DNA from 3 places in the Desulfosporosinus sp. BICA1-9 genome. Region 2 is predicted to be linked to each of the others. Evidence: riboswitches for the same ligand, from Rfam matches in the RefSeq annotation. Region 2 holds a riboswitch; each other region holds the start of a gene.
The links. Region 2 has a riboswitch for cyclic di-GMP ahead of JL57_RS05475 (HD domain-containing phosphohydrolase). Riboswitches for the same ligand answer to the same signal wherever they lie in the genome.

Region 1 (4,751 bases), on a different contig from region 2:
TGCAGAACAACTTCGTTCGATGGTCACGGACAGTTCTCTGGTAATCGACCAAAGCATTCAAGCGGGGGAGAAGGTGCTCTTTGAGGGTGCACAAGGCACCTTACTAGATATTGACCATGGGACTTACCCCTATGTGACATCTTCCCATCCAATAGCTGGAGGGGCTTGTATTGGTGCAGGTATTGGCCCAACTCGTATTAATCGCGTAATCGGGGTAATCAAGGCCTATACAACTCGCGTCGGAGAAGGTCCTTTCCCAACAGAACTTTTGGACGAGGTCGGAGAAGAAATTCAGAAGAATGGACATGAGTTTGGAACCACGACTGGACGAGCGCGTCGTTGTGGTTGGTTTGATGCGGTCATTGCCCGGTATGCTGTTCGAGTGAGTGGAATTTCCGACTTTGCCATTACGAAGCTTGATGTCCTTACGGGATTTGACACCTTGAAAATCTGCGTTGGATATAGCGTCAATGGAGAAATCATCCGTGAATTTCCCCAAAGTCAAAAGATATTTAAGCAATGTCAACCAGTTTATGAAGAAATGCCTGGTTGGCAAGAAGATGTGACTCATGTACGTCAGTTTGGAGACCTTCCTGAAGCAGCCCGAAATTATATTCTTCGAATTGAAGAGCTTTCAGGTATTCCGGCTACGTTGGTTGCCATAGGTCCAGGACGCGAACAAACCATTGTGCGCGGAGAAATCTTTTAATACAACAAATCTTTAAAAGTATTGACACTTGTGATGGATTAGTGTAATATCTAAATTCGTGGTACAAAACATCTTTCGGGCCATTAGCTCAGTCGGCTAGAGCACCTGACTTTTAATCAGGGTGTCCCGCGTTCGAGTCGCGGATGGCCCACCATTTTCAAAAAAGTGTTTGTAGGCGTAGTACTTGTCAAACATAAGATATAAACGGCAGAAGACAGTGATTTGGCACTATTGTTAAGTTGCTGTTTTTTGCTGTTTATTTCTTTGGTATTGTAAACATATTTTAGGGGAATAATAAATAATTTGTTGTAATAGAAAAGAAAATGTATTTAAAATTAATTCTACGTATGTTATAGTCAATATGATTCAAAAAATAAAGTCTTTTTTGCAAGCTAATAATAATTGACAAAGGCAAACTCGGTGAAAACCGAGGACGCAAAGCTTCGGGTCTTCCACGTTAGGGTGATGATAGCCGAGCCACCAATTTAGAACATTTCGCTTTCTATTTTGGGGAGCGATTTTGTTTTTTAACCGATCAGGTAGTTAATTTCCGGGAGGTCAAAGGGGCAATTGGAAAACCTATATATGTATTGGGGCCATAAATCAGAGTATGAGAAAGGGAGATAAAGGATGACTAAAATCAAATATCGTATTATTTTATTACTAGTAACGACGAGTTTAATTATGGGTTCTATTCTGGGTGGTTATAACATCTATAATGTGATAGTTGCAGAAAAAGCAAACATTACACAATATCGCGATACGTTATATGAACAGTTTGACCGGACCGTTAAACTGGAGGTCCAAACTGCTTATAGTTTAGTTCAAGATATCTATGATAGGCAGAAAAAAGGGGAATACACTCCAGAAGAGGCAAAGAAGACGGCAGCGGATCTTGTAAGAAATTTACGTTACGACCAAGAAAACTATTTTTGGATAGATACGACCGATGGAACAAACGTAGTTCTGCTAGGGCGAGAAGCTTCTGAAGGGAAATCACGTTATGAGGCCAAGGATAGTGAGGGTATACTTTTTGTTCAGGCGTTTATTGCGAACGGTAAACAAGCAGGCGGAGGCTATACGGATTATAGATTTGCAAAGCCAAATCAAACGGAAGCATTACCTAAAAGAAGTTATACCTTATTATTTGAGCCCTATAATTGGGTGATTGGAACGGGAAACTGGGTTGATGATATTGATACACTGGTTTTAGCAAAGCAAATGGAGCATGAAAATAAGACTAAACAAAGCATTATTTATACGATTGTCTCTATTTTACTGGCCCTGGGAGTTTCTCTTGTGACAGGAACAATACTAAGTAATAAAATCTCGAAACAAATTGCCCAAATGGCAACAAATGCTGATGAAATTGCCAAAGGTAATTTGAGAATAGGACAATTCGAAAATAATTCTAAAGATGAAATAGGGAATCTTGGTAGGGCTTTCCGGACCATGACCGACAATTTAATTAACCTTGTTCAACAAGTGTCATCGTCCTCAGCGCAAGTTGCAGCATCATCTCAACAATTGAGCGCAGGGGCAGAACAATCCGCCCAAGCGTCACAACAAGTAGCGATAGCTATCATGGAAGTTTCCGTTGGTGCAGAAAAACAACTAAATGCTGTTAATGATACATCGGCAATTGTTGAGCAGATGTCAGCGGGGATTCAGCAGATGCTGGAAAACGCCAAAATTGTAGTTAGGTCCTCGGAAAAAACGGCCCTTTCGGCGGCAGAGGGTAGTCAGGCAATCGATAAAACGATGCAACAAATGCTTAATATCGAAAGGACAGTGACAGGATCTGCTGATGTGGTCATGAATTTAGGAGAGCGTTCTAAAGAAATCGGGCAGATCGTAGATACCATATCAGGTATAGCATCCCAGACAAACCTTCTGGCCTTAAACGCTGCCATCGAAGCGGCGCGAGCCGGTGAGCAAGGGAGAGGTTTTGCTGTTGTTGCGGATGAGGTCCGAAAATTGGCCGAACAATCACAGGAAGCATCGAAACAGATAGCATTGCTGATTAATAGCATTCAACAAGACACTCAGAAAGCAGTGCTAGCGATGAACGAGGGAACACATCAAGTTAAGCTAGGGACAGAGGTCGCTGGAACGGCAGGACAAGCATTTAATGAAATATCGGGCTTAATTAACCAGGTTTCTTCACAGATTGAAGAAATTTCTGAGGAAATTCAGCAAATGGCTGTGGGGAGTGAAAGAATAGTTTCATCGATTGCGGATATTTATGAGACAAGTCGAGAAATCACGACCCAAACTCAGACTGTGTCTGCCGCGACAGAGGAACAATCGGCATCTGTTGAGGAAATAGCCTCTTCGAGTAACGTTTTAGCAACGATGGCCAATGAATTGCAAGAAACAGTAAAGAAATTTAATTTCTAACAAATCTATCAGGGATAGGCGTTGATCTTAATGTTCCTATCCCCTAACGCCAATGTCCATTAAGACCTTTGATCATCTGGATTTCTCATTTAAAGGATAGAGGCCTCCTTCGTTGCATGTATTGCTTTCGGGTGAGGCGACTTCGGTGAAAATTAATATCCTGCAGCAATAATAAATAAAACTAGGTTTACAAAGATAGATTAAAAGGTATTGACATGTCTAGAAAGATAGTGTAGAATTCATATTTGTGAGTGTCATTTATCTGATGACTGACCACTGAAGCGGCCCGTTGGTCAAGCGGTCTAAGACACCGCCCTTTCACGGCGGTTACACGGGTTCGAATCCCGTACGGGTCACCATACTCGATATACGAAGTTCGAAGCACGAGGTTCGACAAGTATTTCAACCAGCACTCATTAATTAAAGTTGCTAATCTTAGTTCGTATATGGAAGTCGTGGATGGTTATACACCCGATAGAATATCGAATTTCGAAAATCTAACATCGATTATGCCTCGGTAGCTCAGTCGGTAGAGCAGAGGACTGAAAATCCTCGTGTCGGCGGTTCGATTCCGTCCTGAGGCACCACTACTTATTATTTAATAAATCAGTTTAAATAATAAGAGTAAGCACCTAGACATCGCATTTCCTTAGATATTACCTATTAAAAATTAAATATATAATCGGTTCTGTTGATTTCCTTCAGGGAAAAATCAGGACTTTTTTTGTTGTAGCCGAATGGCTTAAACTGTAGAATGTAAATCTATTTAAGAGAAATAATAAGAGCGTGAGATTATTGATCATTTATTGATTCTGCCTAGAGCAGTAATAAACACGACAAGGATTAGGTGAGTACTATGCCACTACCAGAGAATAACTTATTGTTTGGTTTTGAGCCAAGGTTAACCGTTGAACAACGTGAGTACGTCAATGCTATTTTTGATAATCAGTTAGTAATGGTAAATGCCAAAGCAGGTACAGGAAAAACTACTCTCGCAGTCGCTTGCGCAAAAATCATTAAGAAACCTTTAACTTATATTTTTAATCCAGTTCAAGAATCTTCTATGGGGTTCAGACCTGGTACCCAATCCGAAAAAGAAAGCATTTACTATCAACCGCTTGTGGATGCTCTCTTAGAAATTAATGAAAATCCGACTCAATGCATTTATAATGAAGAATCATTGGCTAATGAAGCAATGCGCAGAAAAGTAAGTATTAAACGAGCAATGGATGGGGTTTGGTGTTACCCTAAAAGTCCCGTCTTCCTTAGAGGGACAAATCTTAAAGACATGACGATTATTATTGATGAGTGTCAGAACTTTTCTATTCAAGAGTTAAGGAAAATTTTAACTCGTGTTCATGATTCCTGTAAAATTATATGCATTGGACATTCGGGGCAAATTGACATCCCTGTATCAAAAAGTGGATTCGTTCCGTATATGGAACACTTTAAAGATCAGCCTTATTGCAAGATTGTTACTTTAACGAAGAACTTCCGTGGGGAGTTAGCTAACTGGGCGGATGCCTATCGAGCTCCATAAATCTAGATTGACATATTAGATCTTTACGCTTATAATTTTCTTTGTTGGGATAAGGGTAGCCGATGGTCTTATAGAGGCTTAATTGGACAAAACCCTTGGTAA
Region 2 (4,751 bases):
ACTATAATAATGGGTTCAATAGGGAGGGCGAAAAAAAAGACGGGTTGTTATCCCGTCATCTTACGTATAGTTGTGCCATGAATTCATCAACTGACTTTGTTATTTTGCAACGCCCAAGGTTTCTATGAGTTCTTTGTAGAGTATCAAAATCTTTAGCACCATATACTCCGACACTTGCCCTTGGAATAGAAGCCTTTATTCTTTTATAAACGGATTTCAGTTCGATCGTCGACCCAAGTTCGAGGATATCAGTTTCAGACTGAATACGACCAGTTGAGTATATATATAGTTTCGACATTTTAATCAGCCTCCACACAATTTGCTTGAAATGCCTTCTCATAAAGGTAGTCAACGTATGGCTTAAGCGGTTTGCTTAAAGGAACGGATGGAATTTGCTCCAGCCAAGTTCGTAAATTTGTTGCATAATCTAAAACATCAGGCATTCCTGCCCATTGATTTATACAGGTCCCATGCCACAAAATTTCTCCTCGAGGAGGAGGGCTTAAGACCGCCCATCAACAGCATATCCGGCATGGGAACAGTGGCAGCCGAAGGTTTATACAACGCTGCCCAAGAAAAACCCTTCAATTCCGTAGAGGATGTCAAGAAACGGGCTAAAATCGGGAATGCTACCATCGATTCACTTCGGAAATTTGGCTGCTTTAAAGGAATTCCGGAAAGTGATCAGATGAGTCTTTTTGATGTAATTTAATGAGACACCTTCCGGCAAATCACAGACCGTCCGGATATCGTCGTCCTCGATCCGCCCCGGGCCGGGGCACACAAAAGAGTGCTGGAGCGATTGCTGGAATTGGTGCCGGATCAGATCATCTATGTCTCCTGTGATTCGGGGACTTTGGCACGGGATCTGGGGATACTGCAGAGCGGGGGATATCGGGTGGCTGAGGTGCAGCCGGTGGATAATAACGATAGGTAAGGATTTGATGTTTATAGACATGATACTTAGGCCGTTTTACTAGTATAAAGCAAAACTATTTGAAGCCGTCTCAAAAATGTGACGGCGTTTTGTATTTTACGGAGGTGAAAGCATTTAATATCCCTTTTATCCACTTCCAAGACCTCCACTTAATTATCTATGCTTGACCCACAGCAGTACCAATTTTATGGTAATAAGAATTTGTGATGCTCAAGTACAATATTAAGTAGCAGTATCTAAGACAACCTTTCCACATGCTTTTCGTAAACGATTCGACACCGCCAACACCACGCACAAGGTTTAATTCATCACCCGGTTGTGGTCCCAGTCCTAACTAATGGCCGTTTCAGTTGAAATGCTTAACAATCAAATCAAATTCAATAGGGGAATTTGTCAAAGTTTATTGAAATTTAAAAGATCTTATGGTAATCTTTAATTATAATTCATGAAAATTCCATCCCGACCAAGTCGCGAAAAGGCAAACCTAACGAAAGTTAGGGACGCAAAGTTACGGGTCTTCCACGTTTAGGGTGATGATCGCCGGACTACCGAACACAGGCATTTTGGGAATCTCGTCACTGCCTGCTGGGTAGTGACGATTTGCTTTTTATAAGGGGGTGGTTGTATGAACTTCCGAATTAGACCTTTACAAGCTCCATCAACATCGGTAGGACAAGCTTCAGAACAGGATTTATTTGACGCTAATGGTAGGTTGCTATTAGAAAAGGGCAAACTTATTTCACCAGAAATTCTGCAGGCTATCCGTAAACAAGAAGCCTATAGTGTTACTTCTAATTGGACGAATAGGCCTTGTATGTCTCTATCGAAGGATCATCATAAATCATTGAATTTATTAAACCACCTCTATGACGAAATTAATTTAATTCATGTGGACTATTTATCTAAGGGGAAAGTTATTTTAAACCGGGTTCTTATCGACATGGAAAATGGATCATTCTCTTTTGTTAACTTCAGCACACTAGAGACGTACGATAAGCTTACTTATATTCATTCCATTAACGTGGCCTTATTGGCGGTCGTAATTGGGATGCATATGGGTTATGCCCAAGAAGTGCTTCACAATTTGGCTCTAGGAGCTCTTCTTCACGATTGGGGCAAGTTAAGCGTTCCCAGCGAAATACTAAATAAACCATCAGGTTTAACATTGTATGAATTTGACTTAATTAAACAACATCCAATTTGTGGTGAACAAATGTTACGCTGGAGTAAATTACCTGGGGAAGTAGTCAAAGTGGTACGTCAACACCACGAACGGTGGGATGGGCAAGGATATCCAGATGGGTTAAAGGGAGAGGACATTCACCGAAACGCCCAGATTGTAGCACTGGCGGATGTTTTTGACGCCCTGACGGAAGACCGTCCTTACAGGCGGGCTTTACCCCCTTATCACGCCTTAGAAATGATTTTTTTGAGCATAAATAAGAATTTTTCCCCGGACGTTGTTCATGCATTCAGGAATTGTTTAGATATCTATCCGGAAAACTCCACTGTAACCTTAAACATCGGAGAAATGGGAATAGTTATCGCAGTTTCACCCGGACTGCCCACACGTCCAACTGTACTTATTTATAAGCAGCAAGGTAATCAGATCGAAGAAAAGAAAATTGTAGATTTGCGTGATGATCTTGCCCTATCGATTAAGGCCATTGATTTTGATGGTTCTCAAATGTCTAAGAAAATGGCAAGTCAGAAAATCAGCAAAATCATTAATGGAGGGTTCTTAAAGATTGAAGCCGATATTGCCGATGATAAAGGTATTTTAAATTTATCCGGGGTCTTGGACATTTCCGCAGTTGAGGCTTTCAAGTCCAGTCTGAATTCTTTTGAGGGAATAAATTGCCTTGAGATAAATCTTGGCGGTATTACTTTTGTTGATTCAACCGGGATAGGTGGGATTATTGAAATAGTTAAGAAATCAAAGGAACAAAATATGTTTGTCCGATATAAGAATATACCCAAATATATCTTTGAGCTTTTTGCGATTTTAGGCGTTCCTGATCTCTGTGGCAAAGAAGCGTTCGAGTGGTTGCCTGAGTGAATTCTATTACTACGGAGGGTGATGGTATGCGGGCTGTGTCGATTGAAAAGGTTGAACCCGGAATGCAAGTAGGCAGAGCCATTTACGGGGCCAGTGGGGAAACACTGTTGGCCGCCGGGGTTATATTAACTTCAAGATACATTGACAGGCTTAAAGAGTTAGGGCTAGTCGCTCTGTATATAGTTGACGAGTCCGTGGGCGATTTACAAGTCGATGACGTGGTTTCCGAAAAGACCAGGTTAGAAGCAATTAAAGTTACTAAAAAAGCTATGGAAAACATTAGGCTGAATCCTACTCTTAATCTGGCCAGCATTAATGAGGCGGTTAATGATATCATCAATGAGTTGCTGAACAACCGTGACATGATGGTGAACTTGGTTGATATTCGTGCGATGAATGATTACACCTTTGGGCATAGCGTTAATGTTGCCATTCTCTCCCTTATTACCGCCATAACAATGGGCTTTGACAAGGATAAATTAAGAATAATTGGAGCTGGCGCGCTATTTCATGATGTTGGAAAAATTGCTGTCCCGGAAAATATTCTTATTAAGGCTACGCCGTTAACTGATGATGAAGAAGAGTTATTCAAACAACATACGACTATCGGGTTCAATATCTTGCGTAAAATCGAAAGTTTTAGTTTGCAGGTTGCTCATGTTGCACTCCAGCATCACGAGCGCTACGATGGCCAAGGATATCCTCGACAGTTACGAGGGGATGAAATTAATGAATTTGCCCGAATTGTAACCGTTTCAGATTTATATGACAGATTAAGCAGCGGTAGGGCGGGTCGTGCACGCCTTTCGTCGTTACAAACTGTGGAATTAATCATTGCCAACAGCGGGAAATTCTTTGACCCTGAAGTCGTAGAGCATTTCATACATACCATTGCCCTTTTTCCAGTAGGGACACTGGTCATGTTAAATACGCAGGAGAAAGCTGTGGTTGTTGAGACCATCAAAAAATACCCAACAAGGCCAAGAGTGAGGCTGCTGATGAACTCGCAGGGGACCAGAATTAATCCTCCTTATGAGATGGAGTTGGCTTCTAATCTGGACTTCTATATAATCCGGATATTAGAAGAAGGTGAACTGTGATGTCGGAAGTAAGGAAGGACAAACTCCTTTACCGAATCTGTTCTTTATTGCTTAAGGCTCATGAAGAACCTGGAGTATTTGAACAGATTGCCGAACAACTGTGCAGAAACTTACAGGTATCTTGCTGCAGCATTTGGTTGGCTAAGCCTAACGGCGGAGTCGGTCAGCAACGACTGGCTTTTTCTGTAGCTGAGGACAACTTGCCCCCTGATCTTCCGACACTGGATTTCAAGGCAACCTTACAGGCTATGAAAAGAGAGGGAGCTTTGAAGTGGCAGGAATCACAGGTAGATATGGAAAAACAAAGATTATTGTCTCTAACTAAACCACTCTCTAGCCATGGGGATGTTGTTGGAGCTATTTGCCTCTGGTCTGTTGACGGGGCTGTTGATAAAAATGTTATTTCTTCAGTTAATTTAATTGCTGCCGACTTGGCTCTAGGATTACATAATTACCGGAACTTCTCCGTTCTTAACCAAAGGCGTCTCAACAAAGAGTTGGAGATCGCTAAGCAAATACAAACCTCCTTCTTACCCAAGAAAGCACTTCAACACGCGGGTAACACTATTGCCTTTCAATCAATGACTGCCCATGAAGTGGGAGGCGATTATCTGGATTTATTTCGAACTCAAAACAAGTTATTGGGAATTGCGTT
Region 3 (4,751 bases), on a different contig from region 2:
CTGTCTGACCGCATAATGTACCTCTTTTTCGCTTTTTATTTATAAAATAACTCACATTCGCTCATTTGTCAATTATTATGTGCGTAATAATTGAGCGAACTGGTTTAAATTGAGGATTATAGTTGCCTCGATGTGACAAACTTTCAATCATTATCATGACCGAAATTGTAAATTTTGAGCGTTATGAGCGACAAATTATTGACATATAGCTCACTTTTTTATATATTGTTGTTGGATAGTTAAGTAAGGATAGTCAACGAAAGGGGGATAAGGCATGAAGCTTATTGTTATGCTCACACATAATGATGTTACTGTTGCAAATGCAAAGGAGGTGTTTGAATCCTGCACCGACCTGCCGGTCTGTCACTGGGGCTTTAAAAATATCGGGCTCCCGGTGGAGGAAATGAAGGACCTTGCAAAAGCAATCAAGGCTGCAGGAAAAGTCACGCACATGGAAATTGTAAGCTACACTGAGGAAGAATGTCTGGCCGGTGCCAAACTCGCAATAGAATGCGGAATCGATTACCTGTTGGGCACCAAATATTTTCCATCCGTAGCGCAGTTCCTCAAAAATTCCAGCACCAAATACTTTCCTTTCTGTGGTGACGTCTGGGGAAGTCCCTCTATCCTCGGAAACTCCATTGAGGAAATTATAGAGGATGCGAAAAGGCTTGAGGGGCTGGGGGTGGATGGTATTGATCTGCTGGCCTACCGCTTCTTTGGTAACTCTGCAGAACTAATTACACAATTCTCCCGCTCAGTAAAAATCCCTTTGGTGATCGCAGGCAGCATCAACAGTTTTGACAGATTGAATTTTGTAAATCAGATCCAGCCTTGGGGTTTCACAATCGGAAGTGCATTATTCACACATCAATTCATGAATGCAGCTTCTTTCCGGAAAAACTTGATATGTGTTTTGAGCTATCTCCAAGGGATTATGAGCAATAAGTCCTAGAGAAATAATGCAGTTTGTCCTCTATCTTATCAGTTTCGACCGGAGGTTAATAGATTCGGGAGTTGGAAGCGTTGATTTGATAAATGCAAATTGTATCTTGAAAAAACATGGTCGGCATACAACCAAAGGAGGTGTGGAATGTCTAAAGCGACGGCGGATTTTTTCGAAGGACTTCCTGACAATTGGGGGAGATGGGGAGACAACGATGAGGTAGGAGGCTTGAATTTTCTTAGTGACAGTGAGATTTTAAGAGGTGTCAAAGCAGTGGAATCCGGAAGAACATTCACTTTGATGATGGCGCTGAATTCCCCTGGTAAAGCGCCGAACTGGCCGGGCAGAGAGAAGGAATTGCATAGGATGTGCCGTGATAAAAGTCATTATCTTAGCGGTGCCGTCATAGCCGGGAAGGGTGGTGTTGAATATGCAGATGATATTATCACTGTAAACTGCCATGGAACAACTCATTGCGACGCTCTGGCGCATACCTGGCTTGCTGATAAAGCCTGGAACGGCTACAATGCAGCGGCCAATTCGATTGGAGGGATCAAAAAAGCCAGTATCCGGCCCATTGCAGAGAGAGGAATTGTCGGGCACGTAGTTCTATTGGATATAGCAAGATATAAAAAAGTACCTTACCTGAAAATGCATACGAGGATCACACTGGAAGATTTGATTGAAACAGCAGACTACCAGAAGCTAGAAATAAAAAAGTACGATATAGTCTTGATCAGAACGGGGATATTCAATCTATTCTTCAATGAAGGTCCGGAAAGCTTCTATAAGGACTTTGCCGAGCCGGGTATAAATTATGATGAAAACCTTATCAGATGGTTCTATGAAATGGAAATTTCCGTATTTGGAACAGATACATTAGGCAACGAAATGATCCCCTGCCCGGAGACTGGGATTTATAATGCAATGCACGCGGCTCTCAGCAGAAATCTTGGCATTGTTTTCATAGAGGCACATTGGTTGGAACAATGGGCTGAAGATTGTGAGAAAGACGGTAAGTATAACGGACTTTATGTGGCGTCACCTTTAATGATTCACTGGGCGACGGCAAGTCCCGTAAACCCCGTGGTGATTAAATGAAAAGCAGATTATAAACCGGCATGCGGAAGTTAAACTTCTATAAAAATAAAAATTTAAGGAGGATATTATGAGTGAACAAAACAAATATGCGATCAATATGGGTGCAAAATTCGATTTTCTTGATCTTATAAAAGTGCCTGAGCTTATTGATGCATGTAAAGAAAAGTGGTTCAATCAAACCTTAAGCAAGGTGAATGATAGTTTAGTGAGGCTAGGCGTTTTTAACGAAGGTGAATTCCACTGGCACAAACATGATAATGAGGATGAGTTTTTCTTTGTTGTGAAAGGTCAATTGCATATTGAACTTGAAGATAAAACCCTTACACTGCAAACACATGAGGGTATTACAATTCCTAAAGGCATTTTGCATCGGCCTTATGTAAAAGAACCTACAGCTGTTTTAATGGTGGAAGCAGATTCGGTTACGCCGACCGGTGACTGAACAATATATCAGCATTCTAAAATATAAAGTTAAGACAGAGTTGATCTATCTAGATGACTTGAATTATAAGGGTCGCAAATTACATGCACAAAGCCGATACTGCAATGGCTGATAATGAATTATCTTATAACAGCATAATAATCGTTTCAATTACACATTAATCTAGAATGATGTGTTTATGAAAAAATGAAATATTAGGCAAACTTACCGAAAGGTAAGGACGCAAAGTCATAGGGTCTACTATGCAAATGCATTATGACAGCCTGGCTGCCAAGCGGGTCTCTTTCTATGCCTAAATACCTGTCGAAGCCCTCCGAGCTTACGAGTTTGGAGGCTATTTTTATGCTTTCTCAGTATGTAATAAAAAATTATCAGTCGCTACCGAATAGTGGCCTGGCGTGATGACGCGGATATCTATGCTCTTTGCATCATGGCATACGATAAACTATTTGCGGTAAGCCCGATTCTGAACTGCCGGGCAGAGCTAAACGCGCGAAAAAATAAAATACACAGCATCCTTAACGCTCATTTGGCATGTTTCCAAATGGGCGTTTTTTTATATAAAACCGGCCGCTCCATTTTATGCCGCTCCCCTCCGCTTGTTCTTCATTTCCAGATTTTAAAAATCATGAAATGGAGGACAAGCTTCATGGACAACCATGATAAAAAATATACCCTATTGGTTAGAGGGACGCGCGTCACAGTGGCCAAGGAGGTCTACAAAGCCTATTACCACTGCCGGGACAGGGAGAAGTACCTGGACAAGCTGGCGGAGTATAACAATATCTCGCTTGAAGGCTGCAATGAGAAAGGCATCTCCGTGGGGTACATAATTTCTACTGCAGAGGATTCCATGGAGGATGAAATTGTTCAGCGCGATATGGTTACAAGGCTTGAACAATGTCTGCTGCAGCTAGATGAAGCTGAACGCCAGCTGATTATAGCGCTGTTTTACCTCGAAAAAAGCGAGCATCAATTGGCTGCGGAAACTGGTATTCCGCGCATGACGTTACATGACCGAAAGGTCAGGGCTCTTGGCAAGCTAAAAAAACTTTTAGAAATAAAAAAATTTTCCGTCCAACCCCTCACTTTTTTTCCTAAAGAAGTGAGGGGATTTTTTTTATTCCCCTATTGTTCTTTGAAAATTTCATATCCGGCAGCACAAATACATGAGCTGTCCAGCCGTGTGAAAAGCGGCAGCGACGTTGACGGGCGCGCCAAGACTGCCTGCGGATGAATTTCATCCGTCGAACCGATGGCATCGAAGGTGACGAGCGGAAACACCCGGTCATAAAACAGTCTGTGGTGGACTGTTTCGCAATGAAATGGACAGTGATAATGCTACTTCAGTCCAGCCAGAGACTCAAGCAATGGGGGCGGCTCGCAGAGATCCTGGGAGAGGTGAAATTCCTATGGTGTTTGCTTAACCGGCAAACCGTTTATGCTGCCGCCCTGAGAGCCGCAAGGCTTTTTCGCTTCGGGAAGTAGTGTCGAATAGAAGCGGCAATTCGTAATGAAGAACAAGCAGATCATTTTTTGATCTTAGAAACTATGCGGCAGGATGGACTTTTTCCGTCCTGCCGTATCCTTCTGAGATTAAATTCAAAATAATGAAATAGGCGGATTAGCAAAGTAACCCGCCCCTTCCCGAACCGTGCAGGCGGCTTTGACCGCACACGGCTCTCCATATTCCAAATGGGTTATCGTCGTTTCAGCTGATTAAGCTGGAACCTGCCAGCTTCGACATTAGCAAAGCAGTGTCCGCAAAGGGGTATCTGACGCCGGTTGATGTCCAGCATGACAGTGACAATCGGTGCGTAGGGCTTGTCGAGCTTCTTCTTCGTTTTCCGGTGATACATGTTGACATTTGAATGCGGATTGCCGCAGATGTAGCATACACGGGAAAGCTGGTCCATCAAGTTAAACTTTGGTAAGTCAAATGAATTAACTGCCGACTTGATTTTAGCGAAGAAGTCGTTTTTTCTCGCCAAAGATTTGTACAGTGCCAGACTGACAGAGCAGGCTTTACCTTTGGCATTTGTGTAATTGACCAAGAGAGCTTTGCCGTACCGGGCGAACACTTTCTTTAAGCTGATGTCAAATTTGCGCGCCAGAGTTTTAGCGATTGAGAACTGCACGATGTATTGGATGCGGGAGCCCAGGTAGAAGTTTGCACAGCCGCGTTGCTGAGTCAGGAGTCCACGGAGTACCTGGTTGCCATACTTGATGATTTCTTCCGGAGATTCTCTAAGGAGGCGAGTG

Region 1: linked by a shared signal. The riboswitch ahead of JL57_RS06330 (methyl-accepting chemotaxis protein) and the one ahead of JL57_RS05475 (HD domain-containing phosphohydrolase) in region 2 are both predicted to bind cyclic di-GMP.
Region 3: linked by a shared signal. The riboswitch ahead of JL57_RS22750 (sigma factor-like helix-turn-helix DNA-binding protein) and the one ahead of JL57_RS05475 (HD domain-containing phosphohydrolase) in region 2 are both predicted to bind cyclic di-GMP.

The regions. Positions count from the first base shown of each region.
Region 1 is NZ_JUEE01000046.1:90,323-95,073, forward strand. It holds gene JL57_RS06320 (adenylosuccinate synthase) at 1-709, shown strand, start outside; tRNA gene JL57_RS06325 (tRNA-Lys) at 787-863, shown strand; cyclic di-GMP riboswitch class I at 1,110-1,194, shown strand; gene JL57_RS06330 (methyl-accepting chemotaxis protein) at 1,340-3,109, shown strand; tRNA gene JL57_RS06335 (tRNA-Glu) at 3,393-3,468, shown strand; tRNA gene JL57_RS06340 (tRNA-Phe) at 3,621-3,696, shown strand; gene JL57_RS06345 (PhoH family protein) at 3,990-4,649, shown strand.
Region 2 is NZ_JUEE01000044.1:4,307-9,057, forward strand. It holds partial or broken gene JL57_RS05470 (hypothetical protein) at 443-712, shown strand; partial or broken gene JL57_RS33565 (23S rRNA (uracil(1939)-C(5))-methyltransferase RlmD) at 716-937, shown strand; cyclic di-GMP riboswitch class I at 1,405-1,490, shown strand; gene JL57_RS05475 (HD domain-containing phosphohydrolase) at 1,563-2,996, shown strand; gene JL57_RS05480 (HD-GYP domain-containing protein) at 3,023-4,096, shown strand; gene JL57_RS05485 (PP2C family protein-serine/threonine phosphatase) at 4,096-4,751, shown strand, end outside.
Region 3 is NZ_JUEE01000180.1:5,652-10,402, forward strand. It holds gene JL57_RS22730 (DeoR/GlpR family DNA-binding transcription regulator) at 1-14, opposite strand, end outside; gene JL57_RS22735 (hypothetical protein) at 275-955, shown strand; gene JL57_RS22740 (cyclase family protein) at 1,094-2,047, shown strand; gene JL57_RS22745 (cupin domain-containing protein) at 2,115-2,489, shown strand; cyclic di-GMP riboswitch class I at 2,677-2,764, shown strand; gene JL57_RS22750 (sigma factor-like helix-turn-helix DNA-binding protein) at 3,139-3,726, shown strand; partial or broken gene JL57_RS22760 (group II intron reverse transcriptase/maturase) at 4,190-4,751, opposite strand, start outside.